DNA from 2 places in the Maribacter aquivivus genome. Region 2 is predicted to be linked to the other one. Evidence: riboswitches for the same ligand, from Rfam matches in the RefSeq annotation. Region 2 holds a riboswitch; the other holds the start of a gene.
The links. A riboswitch is a leader RNA that binds a small molecule or an ion and turns the genes downstream of it on or off. The one in region 2 is predicted to bind S-adenosylmethionine.
Positions count from the first base shown of each region.

Region 1: linked by a shared signal. The riboswitch ahead of BUC31_RS11895 (Na+/H+ antiporter NhaC family protein) and the one ahead of BUC31_RS18540 (O-acetylhomoserine aminocarboxypropyltransferase/cysteine synthase family protein) in region 2 are both predicted to bind S-adenosylmethionine.

Region 1 is NZ_FQZX01000002.1:343,669-352,975, reverse strand. Features, by position in the region: gene BUC31_RS11915 (thiamine pyrophosphate-dependent enzyme) at 1-498, shown strand, start outside; gene BUC31_RS11910 (response regulator) at 876-1,253, shown strand; gene BUC31_RS11905 (SPOR domain-containing protein) at 1,397-2,143, shown strand; gene BUC31_RS11900 (serine hydrolase domain-containing protein) at 2,159-3,196, opposite strand; SAM-I-IV-variant riboswitch at 3,437-3,535, shown strand; gene BUC31_RS11895 (Na+/H+ antiporter NhaC family protein) at 3,583-4,884, shown strand; gene BUC31_RS11890 (hypothetical protein) at 4,972-5,634, shown strand; gene BUC31_RS11885 (RNA polymerase sigma factor) at 5,777-6,298, shown strand; gene BUC31_RS11880 (FecR family protein) at 6,336-7,244, shown strand; gene BUC31_RS11875 (TonB-dependent receptor plug domain-containing protein) at 7,276-9,307, shown strand, end outside.
Region 2 is NZ_FQZX01000004.1:91,531-100,837, reverse strand. Features, by position in the region: gene BUC31_RS18550 (hypothetical protein) at 1-22, shown strand, start outside; gene BUC31_RS18545 (CocE/NonD family hydrolase) at 409-2,352, shown strand; SAM riboswitch class I at 2,595-2,698, shown strand; gene BUC31_RS18540 (O-acetylhomoserine aminocarboxypropyltransferase/cysteine synthase family protein) at 2,818-4,092, shown strand; gene thrA (bifunctional aspartate kinase/homoserine dehydrogenase I) at 4,239-7,625, shown strand; gene BUC31_RS18530 (trans-sulfuration enzyme family protein) at 7,662-8,834, shown strand; gene BUC31_RS18525 (hypothetical protein) at 8,904-9,307, opposite strand, start outside.

The sequences.
Region 1 (9,307 bases), on a different contig from region 2:
GCAATTGGAGCACAAATGGCTAATCCTAAACAAGAAATTTGGTGTCTGAGTGGTGATGGTGCTTTTAATATGGCGATGCAAGATTTTATAACAGCCGTTAAATATGAGTTGCCTATAAAAGTGCTCATCTTTAATAATTCTGAATTGAGCTTTGTAAAACTAGAAATGGAACAAGTTGGCTTAGCGGCTAGTCTAGATGCATTGCATGAAACCAATGTCAATTTTGCCGAGTATGCTAAATTATGTGGTGGAGATGGTGTAAGAGTTGAACATGCCAAAGATATTGATGCTGCTGTACTACAGGCAAAGAATAGTAAAAAGCCTTTTATTATAGATGCCGTAGTTAGTAGTGGAGCATTGTCCTTACCTCCTCATATTGGAATAAAAGAAGCTATTGGTTTTGGAACTTCTAAATTAAAGGAAGTAGGACAGGTAATTAGTGGAGATAAAAAGCAATGGAGTAATTTAAAAAAGGAATTACAATCGTATTTTGATTAGTGGTTAGTTTGTTGAGGTAGTCTTTGAATGTTATACTACTTATATTGTAAAGATTCTTTGTATCTAATGTTGGGTACAAAGAATCTTTTTTATTCAATGGCTATTCATGTATAACATTTGGCTAAATGGTTTAATAGAAATAGGAAAATGTTGAGCGCATAGTTTGAATAGTATTAATTGATAGATTTATTCGATTACACTAATCGATTAAACCAGCATGTTAGTCTGATATGCAATAATTAAGTTTTTCATGTTATAATGGCGTTGAAATGTATATTTAACATTTCAAGCAAGTTTTTAGCCTTTCATCCGAATTTATTTTCTAGAATGAGGCATAGCAGTAATTTTCGTCTCTCAAAACTCAAACTCATTAAATTATGAAGCTCGAATTAGTAATCGTAGATGACTCCCATCTTTGGTTGTCGCTAGCAGAGAAACTTGCCAAAACTCATCCGTTAGTACGTAGTGTACTTACTTTTGAAGATTCTTATGATGCTTGGGTGCATATACAAATTGCGAAACCACAAGTTGTGATGTCAGATATAGAAATGCCTGGTATGAACGGACTCTCTTTTCTAGAAATGTTCGCTGATCGTTTGCCATTTATATCAAGTTCTACCAAACAAGAATTTGAAGTTGTTGCTAGAGAACTTGGCTGTGTTGATTTTGTTAGTAAGCCATTTACAAAAAGTGAACTTCACAGGGCTCTAGATTTGGTTTATTATAAGATCTACGGAAAGAAAGTAAGTGCATAATGATACATTCTAAATGAACTACATTTTAAAAGAATTTTCACCCTAAACATCTTAAGATAAGGGTAAATTATATACATAAACATCAGATTGGTTATATTTACTTTTTTAGGTAAATAATTGTACTTCATAACAAACACATAACCATGACCCCCGATAAAGATATTTTTAGTAGCCGAGAAGGCAGATGGGATTTTGTAATAGCCATTGTCGTAATCGCAATTTTCTCTGCATTTATTTACATGTATATGTTTAATAAAGAGGAAGATAGTTCTGTAACTGCCACAGATATTGATACTACAGAAGAAACACCACTACCCGATTCTTATCATTCTGAAGGTCGCGACTATGTATACTCTAATTCTGATACATTTGTTCCCATAACTATCCCGGTAAAAGATGCATACGATCATAATAAAAGTACTGCAGTTGTAATTTCTGATACTATACTTACCGTTTCTGATTTTGAAGAGGAAATAAATGTCGATCTAAAAGAAGAGATAACAACTGAAGTTCAAAGTTTATCTAAAGGTGCATCCGAAGAAAATATAGCAGACATAGAGACTCCAGTTATTGAAAAAAAAGAAGCTGAAATTTCTGCAACTAAGAAAGTCGAGCAGCTACCGGAAGTTACTAAAACAGTACCTGTAGCTACTTCTAATGCTACTTTAAATTGTATTGCAATGGTAGGTGTTTTTAAAGACCCTAATAATAAAAATACAATTATAGAAAAGCTTAAAACATTGGGCTATACTTATGATGAAGGGGCATATCCAAAAGGATTGATCTATGTTGGGGTTCCTGTTGACTGTGGTAATGAAGCCAAAAGAAAGCAACTTGTACTAGAATTAAACGAAGCATTCGGTATTGATTCTTGGGTCAAAAAACGTTAGGTTATCTCATCTATTTTAAGGCAGGTCATAATCTAAACCAGAATAAATACTCAGCGCACCAATTAAAATATCATTCGGTACCATATTTACACCATTAGATACATACGTTATTGTGACATCATCAGAAGGGAAGTATACTGTAGATGATCTATAACCATCAATACTTCCAGTATGTCCAAATCCTTGTTTATTATAGAAAGCAGGAGAATTTAGACCAAATCCATAACCATCTACCATATTTGTCATAAGACTTAATGAGTTTTCTGAAATTAGCTTGCCGTCGAATAAAGCTTGATAAAAGATATTTACACCTTTAGCTGAAGATATAATTGAACCAGTGCCTTGTAATAATGTATAATGCGTTTCTAAAATAGGTGTCCAATTATCATTTTCAAGAAAATATGAAAAAGCTTCATTGTCTTCAGAATTAGTAACCTCACCATTGTAAGTATCTACCAGTTCTAAAGGAACAGCTATTCTATCATTTAAAGATTGGTCGTATGTTTTGGCATCTAAATCTTCTATTATAAAAGATAATAAAACATAATTGGTATTTGAATACTCGTACCTGTCGTCAGGTTCAAAAATGGTTCCGCTACTTATGAAATAGTCTATAAGTTCTGAGCGTGTGGCAGATTCAAAATTTCTTCCTGCCTCGAATTCACCACTTGTATAATTAAAAAGTCCGCTTCTATGTCTTAGTAAATACTCAATAGTAATAATTTCGGCATTGGGTATTTCTGGAAAGTAGTTGTCAAGTGTAGTCTCTAAGCTTAATTTATTTTCTTCAACAAGTTGCATGATAATGGTTGCAGTAAATGTTTTTGTAATGGAAGCTATTCTATATTTAGAAGCTGAATTGGCTTCCATATTATTTTCAATATCAATAAATCCAAAAGAATTTTGATAGTCTTCTTTTCCATCTTTGAAAATTGAAATACTGCCCATGCCTAAATTTTTTTCTTCAATTCTAGTGAAAAACATATCCATTTTGTCTCGATCAAAATCTTCTCCAAATTCGTCAACTTCTGTCGTACAAGAAAAGGCTGTCAATAATAAAAATGTTACAGCAATAGCTTTTAAGTAATGATTCTTCAGGTGTAAATAATTGAATTAGTTGATGTTATGATGCCAAACTTCGACCATTAAAATACGCAAGGTTGTTAATGAAATAATAATTGAAGTTAAATTTAAGGTAATTATGTAGGAGTGTTTCTATAGGAATTCTATTAAAATAAATTAACCTTTTTTAAGATTTAGTAGAAAGATTTATAGACTACATTTGCCGCCTTAAATAATTATCAAGAATCTCAAAAAAAGGAGATAGCAACCTGCAATAACAAGCAAGGTGCTAAATAGATAAGCCAATTAGTTGGAACAAATGTTAACTCATGTGTCTACTTATTTGCTACTATTTCCTTTATAGAACAAAGAAAGAAATGGCAAACACAAAAGACAGAACTCCCAAATTTTCAGCTTTAATACCCTTGTTCGTATTTGTATTTACGTTTTTAGGGGTAGGTATATATCAGAATGATTTCTATGCTTTACCAGCTCCTATTGCGGTAATAGTTGGTATAGTGGTCGCATTTATATTATTTAGGCAAACCATTTCTTCTAAAATTAATACACTACTGAAAGGCTGTGGAGATGATAAGATATTGACCATGTGTCTTATTTATTTGTTAGCTGGTGCTTTTGCGGCTATTACAAATGAAACAGGCAGTGTAAATGCTATTGTAAACCTTGGTTTAGATGTCATAGCCATTCAATATATTTATGTAGGCATCTTTATTATTGCTGGATTTTTATCTGTTTCTACTGGAACATCAGTTGGTGCAATTGTAGCATTGGCACCCATTGTAGTTGGTTTTGCAGATGAAAGCAGTGCAGATTTGGCAATATTATGTGGTGCCTTGTTAGGTGGTAGTATGTTTGGTGATAATTTATCTGTCATCTCAGATACCACCATTGCAGCTACACAATCGTTAGGTTGTAAAATGAGCGATAAGTTTAAGCAGAATATTAAAATAGCGGTACCTGCAGCGTTATTCACCATAACTATTTTAGTATTTCAGGGATTGGGGTTGGAGTCCGTCGTAACTGAAACCACAGTTTATAATTATTCCATCATAAAAATTATGCCATATGTATTAGTTATTATTCTTTCGATTGTGGGAGTTAATGTGTTTGTAACTTTATTGTTAGGTACAATTGTAGCAGGTGCATTAGGAATTGCCTACGGAGACTTTACCCTGATAGAATCAACTAAAATCGCGTATACCGGATTTACCAATATGACTGAAATATTTCTATTGTCATTATTGACAGGTGGCTTAGCTGCATTGGTTGAAAGAAATGGAGGCATCGAATTTATATTGGTCAATATTAAAAAACTGATTAAAAATAAGAAGTCAGCACAATTTGGTATTGCCACTTTAGTAAGTACCATTAATATGGCGATTGCGAATAATACGGTGTCCATTATTATTGCTGGTCCTATTGCAAAAACTATAAATGACGAGTACCATTTAGATAATAAAAAGACCGCTTCAATATTAGATATTTTTGCTTGTATATTTCAAGGTTTACTACCCTATGGCGCTCAGGTTTTAATGATTTTGAGCTTCTCAAAAGGGAAAATCGATTATTTAGATTTGATAAGTAATACTTGGTATTTACTGCTTTTGTTTATTTATACATTATTGTTCATTGGTTTCAAGCCAAAATATATGAAGTAACCTTTAGTATAACGCAATGACTTTTAAAAAGTAATTTTTCTGATAAAAGTCCGTTCTAGCATCTCATAAATTTCAAAACCATTACCTATGAATTTCAAGATGTTACCATTTGCCGTATTGTTTCTTTTTATTTCAAATGTATTTGCTCAAAACAAAGGTGTAGTAACTTTTAAAAACGGAGATATTAAAAAAGGAATTATTGAAAATAAAGGAAGTAAAATTCTTTTTACTGAAATTGAAACTTCGGAACCTAATAAAATTGAACATGATGATATTGAACATATAAAAACTGGAGATATTGAATATTTTAGAACCTCTCCAAAATCTAAGAAATTAGAAGAATTTCAGGTGATTATTTCTGGAGAAACAATGCTAGTTGCACGTAATATTCAAACCAACTACGGTAGTATGAAGGTTGAAAATGATATTTCAAATGCTCAAAGTGGTAATTTAACAGCAAGTCAAAGTTCGCAAGTTTCAAGAAGAGTTGTTAGAGGACCTAGTAGTAGAGGTACGATTATTAAGTATTATATTAAAAAACCAGGGTCTAACACTATTGAACAAGTATACCGACTAATTGTTGGCGATGTGGATTGGATTGGATACAAGAAAAAAGTAAAAAAGCAATTAGGTGATTGCAAAGAACTAATTCAAAAAATGAATGACGGTGACTTTAAGGATGATGAATATGGTAAAGGTGCAGAATTAGCTGCGATTGTTCTTTTTTACAATCAAAACTGTAGCAAATAAATTAATTTAGCATATTAAATATCATAAAACCTATAGGAAACTATAGGTTTTTTATTTTAGAGTATCTTGCAGATAAAGGGGTAATAGCTACTTTTGGGGGTAATACCTTTACAGTAGGTCTTTTAGAATTTAATATTAAAGAATGGGTCAAGAACCATCGGTTTGCGAAGAGAGCGTTTATAATAACATTTATCGAACCCATGCAGAAGGTTTGCGAAATTATCTTTACTATAAGTTTGGTGATATGCAGCGGGCAGAAGATATTGTACATGATTCTTTCGTTAAATTGTGGTCTTTATGTAGTACGGTGGTTTATAAAAAAGTAGCCAGTTTTCTATATAGTATTTCACGAAATCTAATGATCGATACATTACGTAATAAGAAAGTTGCTTTAAAATTTGAAAAAGGATTGGTTAAGGAACAAGATAATGAAGACCCTTATTTTAAATTAAGAACAAAAGAATTTCAGTTAAAACTAGAGTCCGTAATTTCAGATTTACCAGAAAAGCAACGCGAGGCTTTTTTAATGAATAGAATAGACAAGCTTACTTATAAAGAAATAGCGATAAGGCTAGAGGTTAGCGAGACAGCTATTGAAAAACGTATTTCAAAAGCATTGATAAAATTGAACAGTATTACAGAAATTAAAAATTTTTCTATTTAGCAGGTTGGTTAAATAGTTTTTTAAACGTACTACTAGTATGAGCAAGCATTTAGAAGATAAAAATTTAATTGCCCGTTGGATGGATGATCGTTTAAGTAACGAGGAGAAAGAACAACTGAAAGAATCGGGTGAACTAGATGCGCTTAAAACTGTAATTGATGATATAGATACCTGGAAGGTAAAACCATTTAATCTAGATGCAGGCTTAGCCAAGTTAACGGAAGAGAATAAGACAGTTGTTCCATTAAAAAAGAGCAATAAAAATTGGCTGCGTATTGCCGCAAGTGTAGCTATATTACTTTCCTGTAGTTTGGTTTGGTATTTAACGTCAACTAGTTCCACTACTATTGCTACCAAAATTGCAGAGAGTAAAACAGTTGAACTACCAACAGGTTCTTTGGTTGAATTAGATGCTGCATCAAGCATAACATATAATAAAGATGATTGGGAGGACAGTAGAATTCTTACTCTTTCAGGTCAAGCATTTTTTAACGTAACCAGCGGTGCTCCTTTTATAGTAAAAACTCCTACGGCACAAGTTTCTGTGTTGGGTACGCAGTTTAATATAAGCACACAAAAGGAACAGTTTTCGGTATACTGTTATGAAGGTAAAATAGAAGTTTCGTATAAAAACAATTCAGAAATTATTACGAAAGGGCAAAGTGTATTTTTAGTAAATGGCAAACTTAAAAAAGATAAACACGAATATTTAAGTCCGGAATGGATGAATGGTTTAAGTACCTATGATAGAACTCCGCTAAAAACAGTTATAGCTGATGTGAAACGCTATTATAATGTAGAGGTCAATCTTCCAAAAAAGTATGGTACACTTCAGTTTACAGGTACAATAGCGCATAAAGATTTGCAACAAACTTTAAACACCATTTTTACTACAATGGAAATTAAATACGAGCTTCAAGAAGATAATACAGTTATTTTTGAATAGTATTGAACGTATAAATCAGAATATGAGACCTATGTATAAGCATAAGAGAGCGTTACTTCAGTTTCTTGTTCTAAGTTGGTGTTGTATTTTTTTTCCTTGCGTATCATTTTCTCAAAACGGTCCTACATTAAAATTAGTAGATTTTTTAGATGAATTAAAAGCCACTTATAATGTAGATTTTATCTATAACCACACACTTTTAGATCAAGTTGTACTTCCCTCCTCTTCACATGATTGCGAATCGTTAGAAAATTGTTTAGCGAATATAAATGAAAAGGCTCCTATCAAATTTATTAAAGATGGAATCAACTCATATATGGTAGTACCTATTAGAAATGATATTTCATTTAGTGTTATAGATGCAGAAAATAGCGAAGCTATTCCTAATATAACCATTCAAATTAATAAGGGAGAAGAGCGCTTTTTGTATCCTATTAATTCAAGGTATACGATCAAGAATATATTCGCATTAGATTCAGTTCATATACGTGCTTCATTTTATTCCAAATTAGATATAATAGCTTCTGAGTTGGGGGCATTAAAAACACCTGTGCGCTTAGAACATGCTATGATTCATTTGAATGAAGTTCAAATAACCGATTATTTGACAAGGGGAGTTAATGCTAAGATTAGTGATAATACCTTTCATATAGATATGAGGTCATTGGGTTTACTAGCTGGGGAAACTGATGGTGATGTTTTCAATGTGGTTAAAAATATACCGGGAGTACATACGCCAAGTGGTAAACCTGGTAGTTTAAATTTTAGAGGAAGTACATTTGACCAATCACTTATTGAAATTGACGATATACCCATTTACCATAACGGGCATTTTTATGGCGCCATAGCACCCTATAACCCTACTACTGTCAGTAAAATTGAAATACAGAGAAATACCTTGGCTGCAAAATGGGGAGGTCGTGTAGGCGGACTCATACATATGACCACGAATAATACGGTGCCAGATTCCACCTTATATGAAGTACAGGCAAATACCGTTTATGCAGGGGCAACTGTTCAAATGCCTTTGGTAAAGGATAAATTGGCATTATATGTTGCTGCTAGGTCTAATTACCCTAGTATTAATTCCCCAAAATTAACTGCCTTCTCTAATCTTAATTTTCAGGGTAGTCGTTTAGAGGATGTTGCCGATGATGTCAATAGTGAATTTTTTAAAGTGGGATTTTATGATATCAATTCAAAACTCGTCTATGATATTAATGAAAACCATAAGGCAACCGTTAGTTATATCAGTATTCAAAACCTATTGTCGGCAACTCTAGAAGATACTGATGATAAGGATAATAAAGATTTTAGGGATTTGTCTCTAGATAACTGGGGTATGACCGTAAAGTGGGAAGGTACATTCTCAGAGAAGCTTAAAGCGCAGGCACGGTTTAGCAAATCATCACTATTTATAGATAATAAAAGTGAAGGTTTTTCTGCATCAGAGCGTTCAAGTTTTGAGAAATACTCCAATACCATTGAAGATACTAGGTTCATCACTGAAGTTCAATTACAACTAAACGAAAATACCGCTCTAGAAACAGGATATACATTAACAGATTACAGTTTAAGGTTTGATGAGCGAAATGATGAGAATAGCATTGACAGCCGTAGAGATCAAGATGCAATGACGCATAGTATGTACGCATCCTTTAATAAGAATTGGAACGATAAGGTAACGGCTAATTTTGGGATGCACACAGATTATTACGATCCTAATAAAAGATTCTTTGCAGACCCTAGAATTTCAATAAATGTTAGAACAAGTGATGCATTATATTTAAAAACTTCGGCAGGTCGATCACATCAATTCATTCAAAAAAAACTACGTGACGATTTTGATGATTTCAATAATCAGACGCAATTCTGGTATTTACCTGATCAAACCACAGCGGTATTGGAGGGTTACCAAACTATGCTTGGGGCTTTGTACAACAAATCTGGCTGGTTGGTAGATTTGGAACTATATATTAGAAATACCAATAACGTAACATTACAGACCAATACGGATACGCTAGAAAAAGGAAAGCTAAAAAGTATGGGTGCCGATCTCTTTG
Region 2 (9,307 bases):
ATTAATTCCTTTTTCTGATTAAATTCCATCCCGCTAAACACTAACCATATGAAAAAACAACTACTCCAAGAAACTACTGTTCAAGAATATAAAGGTGATTTTTTTACGGGCATACTTATGCTTGTAAGAAAGTTGTTCATGATATAATCTTGTTCGCAATTGCTTCATAAATGCTTGCTTCTGATAGCATTTATGAAGTATTTTTCCTTTCTACACTACACCATTTATTTTTAAATTCTATTGAGCCTGCCTATTAATTGGTAATGCAAAGTTACTGTGCTATAACGCAATTTGGCACACTTCTACACAGGTATTCAAATAAGACAACATTTTCCTGTGTCTACCTATCTATAAACCTTCAAAAATCGAGTAAACTTTCTTAGATTTAAGACTTCAAACTCTTAAGACATGCCAAAGTTTACCATCAAACACCTTTTTACCCTAATTTTTCTTTCTACACTAATTATTTCCTGTAGAAAAACAGCACCTAAAGTGGCAGATGCCGAAGTCTCCGAAACTTATGTAGCGGATAACTACACGAAGAAAGAAGTCGATATCACCATGCGAGACGGCATCAAATTGCACACTACGGTGTATTCGCCAAAAGATACTTCAACAGAATACCCGATCATCATGCAACGAACTCCCTATAGTTCGCAGCCCTACGGAGAAGGTAATTTCAAAACTAAAATAGCACCCAATATTCACATGATGCAAGATGGCTACATTGTGGTATACCAAGATGTTCGTGGTCGTTGGTTAAGCGAAGGGCATTATGAAAATATGCGTGCTTACAAGCCCAATAAAAAAACAGATCAAGATATCGACGAAAGTTCAGATACGTATGATACGATAGACTGGCTGGTAAACAATGTAGAAAACAATAACGGTAATGTAGGTATTTGGGGAATTTCGTATCCTGGGTACTATTCAACCTATGCCGTTGTAGATGCACACCCAGCATTAAAGGCAGCATCGCCACAGGCGAGTATAGCCGATTTCTTTTTTGATGATTTTCACCATAACGGAGCGTATTTGTTAAGCTATTTTAGAGCAACGTCATTATTTGGTACTCCTAGACCCGATGGTGATAAACCTATAGATACGGCATGGTATACACTACCAGATTTACCTACAGAAGATCAATACCAATTCTTTTTAGATGAAGGTCCGTTGAAAAATTTAGATCGCTTCTTTGAATATGAAACTACAGATACGCCACGTATGGCAAAAGAAGGTGTAACCGATGATTATTTCTGGAACGAGCTAAAAGAGCATCCTAATTATGATGAAATGTGGCAGAGTAAGGGATTAATTCAGCATTTAAAAAATGTAAAGTCTAGCGTGGCAACAATGGTTGTTGCTGGAGAGTTCGATGCCGAAGATTTATACGGACCCTTAGAAACCTACAAGAATATTGAAAAGTACAATGCCGATAATTACAACACTTTGGTTTTTGGACCGTGGGATCACGGCGGATGGGCAAGAAGAAAGGGGCAGAACATTGTTGGTAACTATTACTTTGGGGATGGAATTTCTGAGTTTTTTCAAGAGAATATAGAAACTAAATTCTTTGATCATTTCTTAAAAGGAAACGGAGATAAAAATAGCGGACTTCCGGAAGCTTATGTTTTTGATACTGGTCGTAAAGATTGGAAGACCTATGATACTTGGCCACCAGAAGGTGTAGTTAAAAAAGATATGTACTTATCTGCAAATCAAGAACTGACTACCGAGCCAAAAGCAATAGAGGAAGTAAAATTCATTAGTGATATTAAAAAACCAGTCCCGTATTCAGAAGATATTAAAACGGTATTTACACCAAGAAAATACATGACAGATGATCAGCGTTTTGCTGCTCGCCGTGGTGATGTTTTGGTTTTTGAAACCGAAGTGATGGAAAATGATATGACCCTAGCCGGAGATATTCTAGCAAAACTAAAAGTAGCCACTACGGGTACCGCGGCAGATTGGATTGTAAAAATTATTGACGTACACCCGGCAGATGAACCAGCCTATGAAGGTATGCAAGACCACTTAAAAATGAGCAACTACCATTTAATGGTACGTAGTGAGGTGCTTAGAGGTAGATTTAGAAATAGCTTTGCCAATCCAGAGCCATTTGTAGCGAATCAAAAGACAGAAGTAAACATAAAGCTGCAAGATGTTTTTCATACTATTAAAAAAGGGCACAAGTTACAGGTGCAATTACAGAGCACGTGGTTTCCGTTGATAGATTTAAATCCTCAGACTTATGTAGATAATATCTTTGAAGCAGATGAATCAGATTTTAAAACTCAAACCCATACGGTATTTACAGATTCTAGTATTGAGTTTTCTGTGTTGGAGTAGCGGGGCATCAAAGTAATAATTTATTAAAAAGTATATTAACGTATTGCTAGTTCGAGTGCTTTTGACCTATTTTTCGTAGGTCAAGAGTGTATCGAGAACCTTTTAGGTAAACATTTTTTATCAACCTGAAATCCCACAGAAAACTAACAACAAAACCTCAAATTATATATTTTTCATAAAATACTAGGTTTTTAAAATCTTCTGCCCAATATTTGTAGCTCAAAGTTCACACACTTATTGAATAGTTATCAAGAAAGGTGGAGGGATTAGACCCTTTGAAACCTTAGCAACCCTTTGTTCCATACAAAGAAGGTGCTACATTCTACCCTTAGGGGATGGATAACAGTAATCGATTTTTTATCGATATTACTTTCTTATAACTTTTTGATTTTACCTACCCGCAATTTTTGCAGGTCGAGGTTGAGCTTTTTAATTATTTAAACAATTTTTAAAAACAACAAAATCATGAGTAACTACAAATTAGCAACAAACGCATTACACGCAGGTCACGACACAACTACCAACGGTGGTACAAGGGCAGTGCCTATTTATCAGACATCATCGTATGTATTTAACGATACAGACCATGCGGCAAACTTATTTTCTTTAAAAGAACTAGGTTTTATTTACACACGTTTAAACAATCCGACGAATCAAATTTTACAAGATAGATTAGCTGCTGTAGAGGGTGGTATTGGTGCGGTAGTATTTGCATCGGGTACAGCTGCAATCTCAACTGGTTTATTGACATTATTAAAAGCAGGTGATCACATTGTGGCATCAAGCAGTTTGTATGGTGGTACGTTTAACTTATTGAACGTAACCTTACCAAGATTCGGAATCACAACAACATTCGTAGATGCATCAGATCCTGAAAATTTTGGAAAAGCGGTACAAGACAATACAAGAGCATTCTTTGTGGAGTCTTTAGGGAATCCGAAATTAGATGTGTTGGATTTGAAAGGAATTTCAAAAGAATCTAAAGCGGCAGGTGTTCCATTTATAGTGGATAATACAGTTGCTACTCCGTCATTGTTAAACCCAATTGAGCACGGAGCAAACTTGGTAATTCATTCATTGACAAAGTACATTGGCGGACAAGGAACTTCTTTAGGAGGTGCTATTATTGACGCAGGTACGTTTGACTGGACTAACGGAAAATTCCCGGAATTTACGGAGCCATCTGCAGGTTACCACGGTCTAGTATATAGCGAAGCATTAGGAGCTGCAGCGTTTACCTTTAGATTAATTTTAGAAGGCTTACGTGATTTTGGCGGAGCATTGAGTCCGTTTAACGCATTTCAAATTATACAAGGTTTAGAAACCTTGCCAGTTCGTATTAAGCAACACAGTGCAAACGCATTAGAATTAGCAACTTGGTTAGAGGGTAGAAAAGAAGTGGAATGGGTAAACTATCCAGGGCTTAAGAGCAACAAGTACAACGCATTAGCTAAAGAATACTTGCCAAAAGGACAAAGCGGATTAGTTACCTTTGGCGTTAATGGCGGATTTGAAGCTGCTAAAAAAGTAACCGATGCTACGAAGATATTTTCTTTGTTAGCTAATATTGGAGATACGAAGTCATTAATCATTCACCCAGCAAGTACAACGCACCAACAATTAACTGCAGAGCAGCAAGAAAGTGCAGGTGTAGGTCAAGATTTAATTCGTTTGTCTGTTGGTCTAGAAGATATTGAAGATTTAAAAGCCGATTTAGAACAGGCATTTGCTAGTCTTTAATTTAGATTACTGAACAAGGTATAAGCAAAAAAGACTAAACAATCGGTTGCTGAGTAAAGCTCAAGTGACCGATTATTTGATAATAAAATACTAGTGCTGGTGGCTGAGCAAAGTCGAAGCCAAGCCATAAATTGATTTTGAAATAGATGTTACATCAATTACAGATTAAAAAATACAAGACCTTAAGCGGGATCTCTCAAGACATTCAATTGTCTTATCAGGTATTCGGTAAAAAGTTACATACAGCGCCTATTATTTTGGTGAACCATGCATTAACGGGAAACTCTAATGTTACCGGAGATGATGGTTGGTGGTCTGCACTTATTGGTGATGAAAAATGTATTGATACCCAAAAATATACCATTTTGGCATTCAACATTCCAGGGAATGGTCATGATAAATTCGTTATTGAAAACTATAAAGATTTTGTTGCCGGAGATGTAGCAAGAATGTTCTTATTAGGATTACAGCAGTTGAAAGTAGAACGTTTGTTTGCTTTAATTGGTGGGTCTTTAGGTGGCGGTATTGCTTGGGAAATGGCAGCATTACACCCAACACTGACAGAGCATTTAATACCTGTGGCATCTGACTGGAAATCGACCGATTGGTTAATTGCCAATTGTCAGATTCAAGAGCAGTTTTTAGTGAACTCCAAGCAGCCTGTACATGATGCGCGTATGCATGCAATGTTATGCTATAGAACTCCCGCTTCCTTCAAAGAGCGCTTCAAAAGAAGTACAAATGAAGAGCTAAAGGTTTTTAATGTAGAAAGCTGGTTAATGCATCATGGCGATAAACTACAAGAGCGTTTTCAATTATCGGCTTACAAGTTGATGAACCAGTTGTTGAAGACCATTGATGTTACTAGAGGTGGAGATGAGAATTTCATTAAATTGCAAAATAGCGATACCAACATTCATATTATTGGTGTCGATTCTGATATGTTCTTTACCGCACAAGAAAATAAAGATACGTTTAAGCAATTGGCGCAAGCTAAGAGTAACGTTACCTATGGAGAGGTTCAGTCATTACATGGTCATGATGCGTTTTTGATCGAGTTCGATCAAATGGAGAAACTGCTAGGTGGTATTTTCAACACCAACGGAAATGTCAAGAAAATAAAGATTCTAAAGTTTGGAGGTAAGTCCTTGAGCAACGGAGAAGGGCTAGAGCGTGTATTAGATATTGTTGCCAATAAGGTAAAGAATGATGAGAACATTGCCATTGTTTTATCCGCTAGGGAAAAAGCTACAGATCAGTTAGAAGAAATGTTGGAGAAAGCTGCAAAGGGAAAAGACTATAAGTCGGACTTTGTAGCTCTAGAAAAATATCAAAAGCATACCTATAAGAATATCAATTTATCGGCAGAGTTTAAAGGCTTGGCGAAGTTGTATGAAGGCGTTTCTTTGTTGGGTGATTACAGTGCTAAAATTAAAGATGAGGTACTAGCTTATGGTGAATTGATTTCTGCCAAGTTGGTTACTAAATTATTAATAGGAAAAGGTATCAATGCAGCGCTGGTAGATACCCGTAAGGTGATAAAGACCGATAATACATTTGGTGATGCCAAAGTATTGGAAGCAGAATCAAAAGAGCAGGTTTTACTCAAGTTTGCTGAAATTCCCAAAAATACTGTAGCAGTGGTCACCGGTTTTATCTCATCTACGTTAGATGGAGAGACAACTACTTTAGGTAGAAATGGGAGTAATTATTCAGCAGCACTTTTAGCAAATTTTTTAGATGCTGAAGAATTGCAGAATTATACACATGTTGACGGAATATATACTGCAAATCCTGATTATGTGCCAGAAGCTAAAAAGTTAGAAAATCTTTCTTATGAAGAGGCAAATGAATTAGCGAATTTTGGAGCTACCATACTACATGCAAAAACGATAATTCCGCTAATTGAAAAGAACATTCCGCTGCGTATTTTAAATACGTATAATGATGATAATGAAGGAACATTAATAAGTGCCAAATCTAGCAAAGAAGGCATTAAATCACTTTCTGTAATTGAAGATGTTGCCATGATCAATATTGAAGGTCGCGGCTTGTTAGGTAAAGTAGGTGTAGATGCCAGAATTTTTAAGGCGCTGGAATCAAGTAATATTAGTGTAAGTATAATATCTCAAGGTTCTTCGGAAAGAGGCATTGGACTTGTGGTTAAGAAAGACAAGGCTAAGAGAGCAAAATTGGCCTTAGAGAACGAATTCAGTAATGATTTTGAATCTAAAGATGTGAATATGATTACGGTGATAGATGATGTGTCTATTATTTCGATTGTAGGTCAAGATTTAAGTACGTTCCATAATCCATTTAATGCATTGATTAAAAACCAGATAGTGCCATTATTATTCAATAATACGGTATCAGGTAAGAATGTGAGTTTGGTGGTGAAAAAATCTGATTTGCATAAGGCGGTAAACGTTATGCATGGGCAGGTTTTTGGAATCAGTAAAAAAATAAATATTCTTGTTTTTGGACATGGAAATGTTGGTGGAACTTTGATAGACCAAATTCTGAAATCTGCCAAATCAATCAAGGATCGCAAAAAGTTAGATTTACGGGTTTTTGGAATCGCGAATTCTAAAAAGATTTTGTTAAATGAAAAGGGAATTACCAAAAGCTGGAAAACGAATCTAAAGCAAAAAGGAAAGGCGTATAAAGTTGAAGATGTCTTTGATTTTGCAAAACGTCATCATTTAGAGAACCTGATTGTTATTGATAATACGGCAAGTAAAGACTTTGTAGCAAACTATTTTGAGTTTGTAGAACATGGTTTTGATATCGTGTCTTCAAATAAAATAGCCAATACCTTACGGTACGACTTTTATCAGTTGCTACGAGAAGAGTTGCAAAAGAATCAAAAGCAATATTTGTATGAAACCAATGTAGGTGCAGGGTTACCACTAATAGATACCATTAAGTTATTGCATTTATCAGGCGAAAATATAACCAGAATTAAAGGAGTGTTCTCTGGTTCTTTAAGTTATATTTTTAATACTTTTTCAGAAAGCGACCTACCATTCTCATCTATTTTAAAAGATGCAATGGAGCAAGGCTTTACAGAGCCAGATCCACGAGAAGATTTATCTGGCAATGATGTAGGTAGAAAGTTGTTGATTTTAGCACGTGAGCTAGATTTGCATAATGAGTTTGGAGATATTAATATTGATAATCTTATCCCTAAGAAATTACAAGAAGGAGCGGTTGATTTCTTTTTAGAAAATTTAGATGTGTTGGATGCTAAATTCAATGAAATTAAAAAGAATCAGAAACCTAACCACGTTTTACGTTATGTAGGTGACTTGCATGGAAATCTTCAAAAGGAAAAAGGTGTATTAGATGTGAAATTGATATCCGTTCCAAAAGAAAGTGCTTTAGGGCAAGTAAAAGGGTCAGATTCTATCATAGAAATCTATACGGAATCTTACGGTGAAAATCCGTTAGTAATTCAAGGAGCAGGTGCAGGAGCAGCTGTTACAGCTAGAGGAGTATTTGGAGATATTCTAAGAATAGCGGAAAAAGGGTAATCGTTTGGTTGAAGCAAACGCCAAAAAAAATAAGAAATGAAAAAGAACAATAATAAATTTGAAACCAACGCGATACGTACGCAATTAAAGCGAACAGAGAACTTGGAACATTCTGTACCGTTGTATTTGACATCTAGTTTTGTATTTGAAGATGCAGAAGATATGCGTGCATCCTTTGCGGAGGAGAAAGAGCGGAATATATATTCACGTTACTCGAACCCAAATTCAACTGAATTTATAGATAAAGTTTGCCAAATGGAAGGTGCAGAGAGTGGCTTTGCATTTGCATCTGGTATGGCGGCTGTGTTTTCTACTTTAGCGGCATTGTTAGATAGTGGTGATCATGTGCTTTCAGCAAGAAGTATATTTGGTTCAACACATTCATTATTTACCAACTTCTTTCCAAAGTGGAATATTGACCACACCTATTTCAAGATAGATGCATTAGAGGAAATAGAAAGTTTAATCACTCCGAAAACAAAAATCATCTATGCAGAGACGCCTACGAATCCTGGGGTAGATGTATTAGATTTAGAGGAGTTGGGTAAGATTGCGAAAAAGAATAATTTAATTCTGGTAATAGATAATTGTTTTGCATCGCCTTATTTGCAGCAGCCTATAAAGTTTGGTGCAGATTTGGTCATTCATTCAGGTACAAAACTAATGGATGGTCAAGGTAGAGTATTAGCAGGTATTACTGTGGGTAGTGCAGAATTGATGGACAAGGTATATCGTTTTTCAAGAATAACTGGTCCCGCTTTATCACCGTTCAATGCATGGGTGTTATCGAAAAGTTTGGAGACTTTGGCAATACGAGTAGATAGGCATTGTGAAAATGCTTTAAAACTGGCGGAGTATTTAGAAGCACATGAAAACATAAATTGGGTGAAATATCCGTTCTTAAAATCGCATCCAAAATATGAGATAGCCATTAAGCAAATGAAAGCTGGTGGTTGTGTAGTAGCTTTTGAGGTAAAAGGAGGATTAAACGCAGGTAGGGAGTTTTTTGATTCTATTAAACTGTTGTCCCTTTCTGCCAATTTGGGAGATTCAAGAACAATAGTAACGCACCCGGCATCAACTACGCATAGTAAATTAAGTGTTGAAGAACGTGCAGCTGTTGGTATCTCTGACGGAACAGTTAGAATTTCTGTAGGTCTAGAACATATAGATGATATCATCGCAGATATAGCGCAAGCGTTAGGATAAATATCTAACTAGCAGAAATAAAAAATGCCCGGTATGTACCGGGCATTTTTATATATAATAATGTTGTAATTATTTACTTAACGTCATATTGTAAGTAGCACTAACGGTAGAAGTTCCAAAGAACGATTCAACAGTTTCATTTAGCTCGTAACGAAGAGACATTTTAGAATCATTAAGTTCTACAATAGTGTAGCCAACTTCTTCCTCACCAGAACCGAAGTATAACGTACTGCCATCTAATCTCCATTTTTCAGATGCAAAAAAGTCTTCGCCTTCTTGCTCTTGTGTGTCATTTTCTCCTGCTATAGTAGTACTTAATACTGTAGTATAAGAACCTTCGCTAGTTACTACCTGTGGGTCTTCAGAAAAAGTGACAATAGTTTGGAAATCTTTACCTACTGCTTTAAAAGTAGCAGGAATTGTGGTTCCTTCAATAGTAGTGTCTGATCTACCATCGGTAGCTTCAAGTGCTG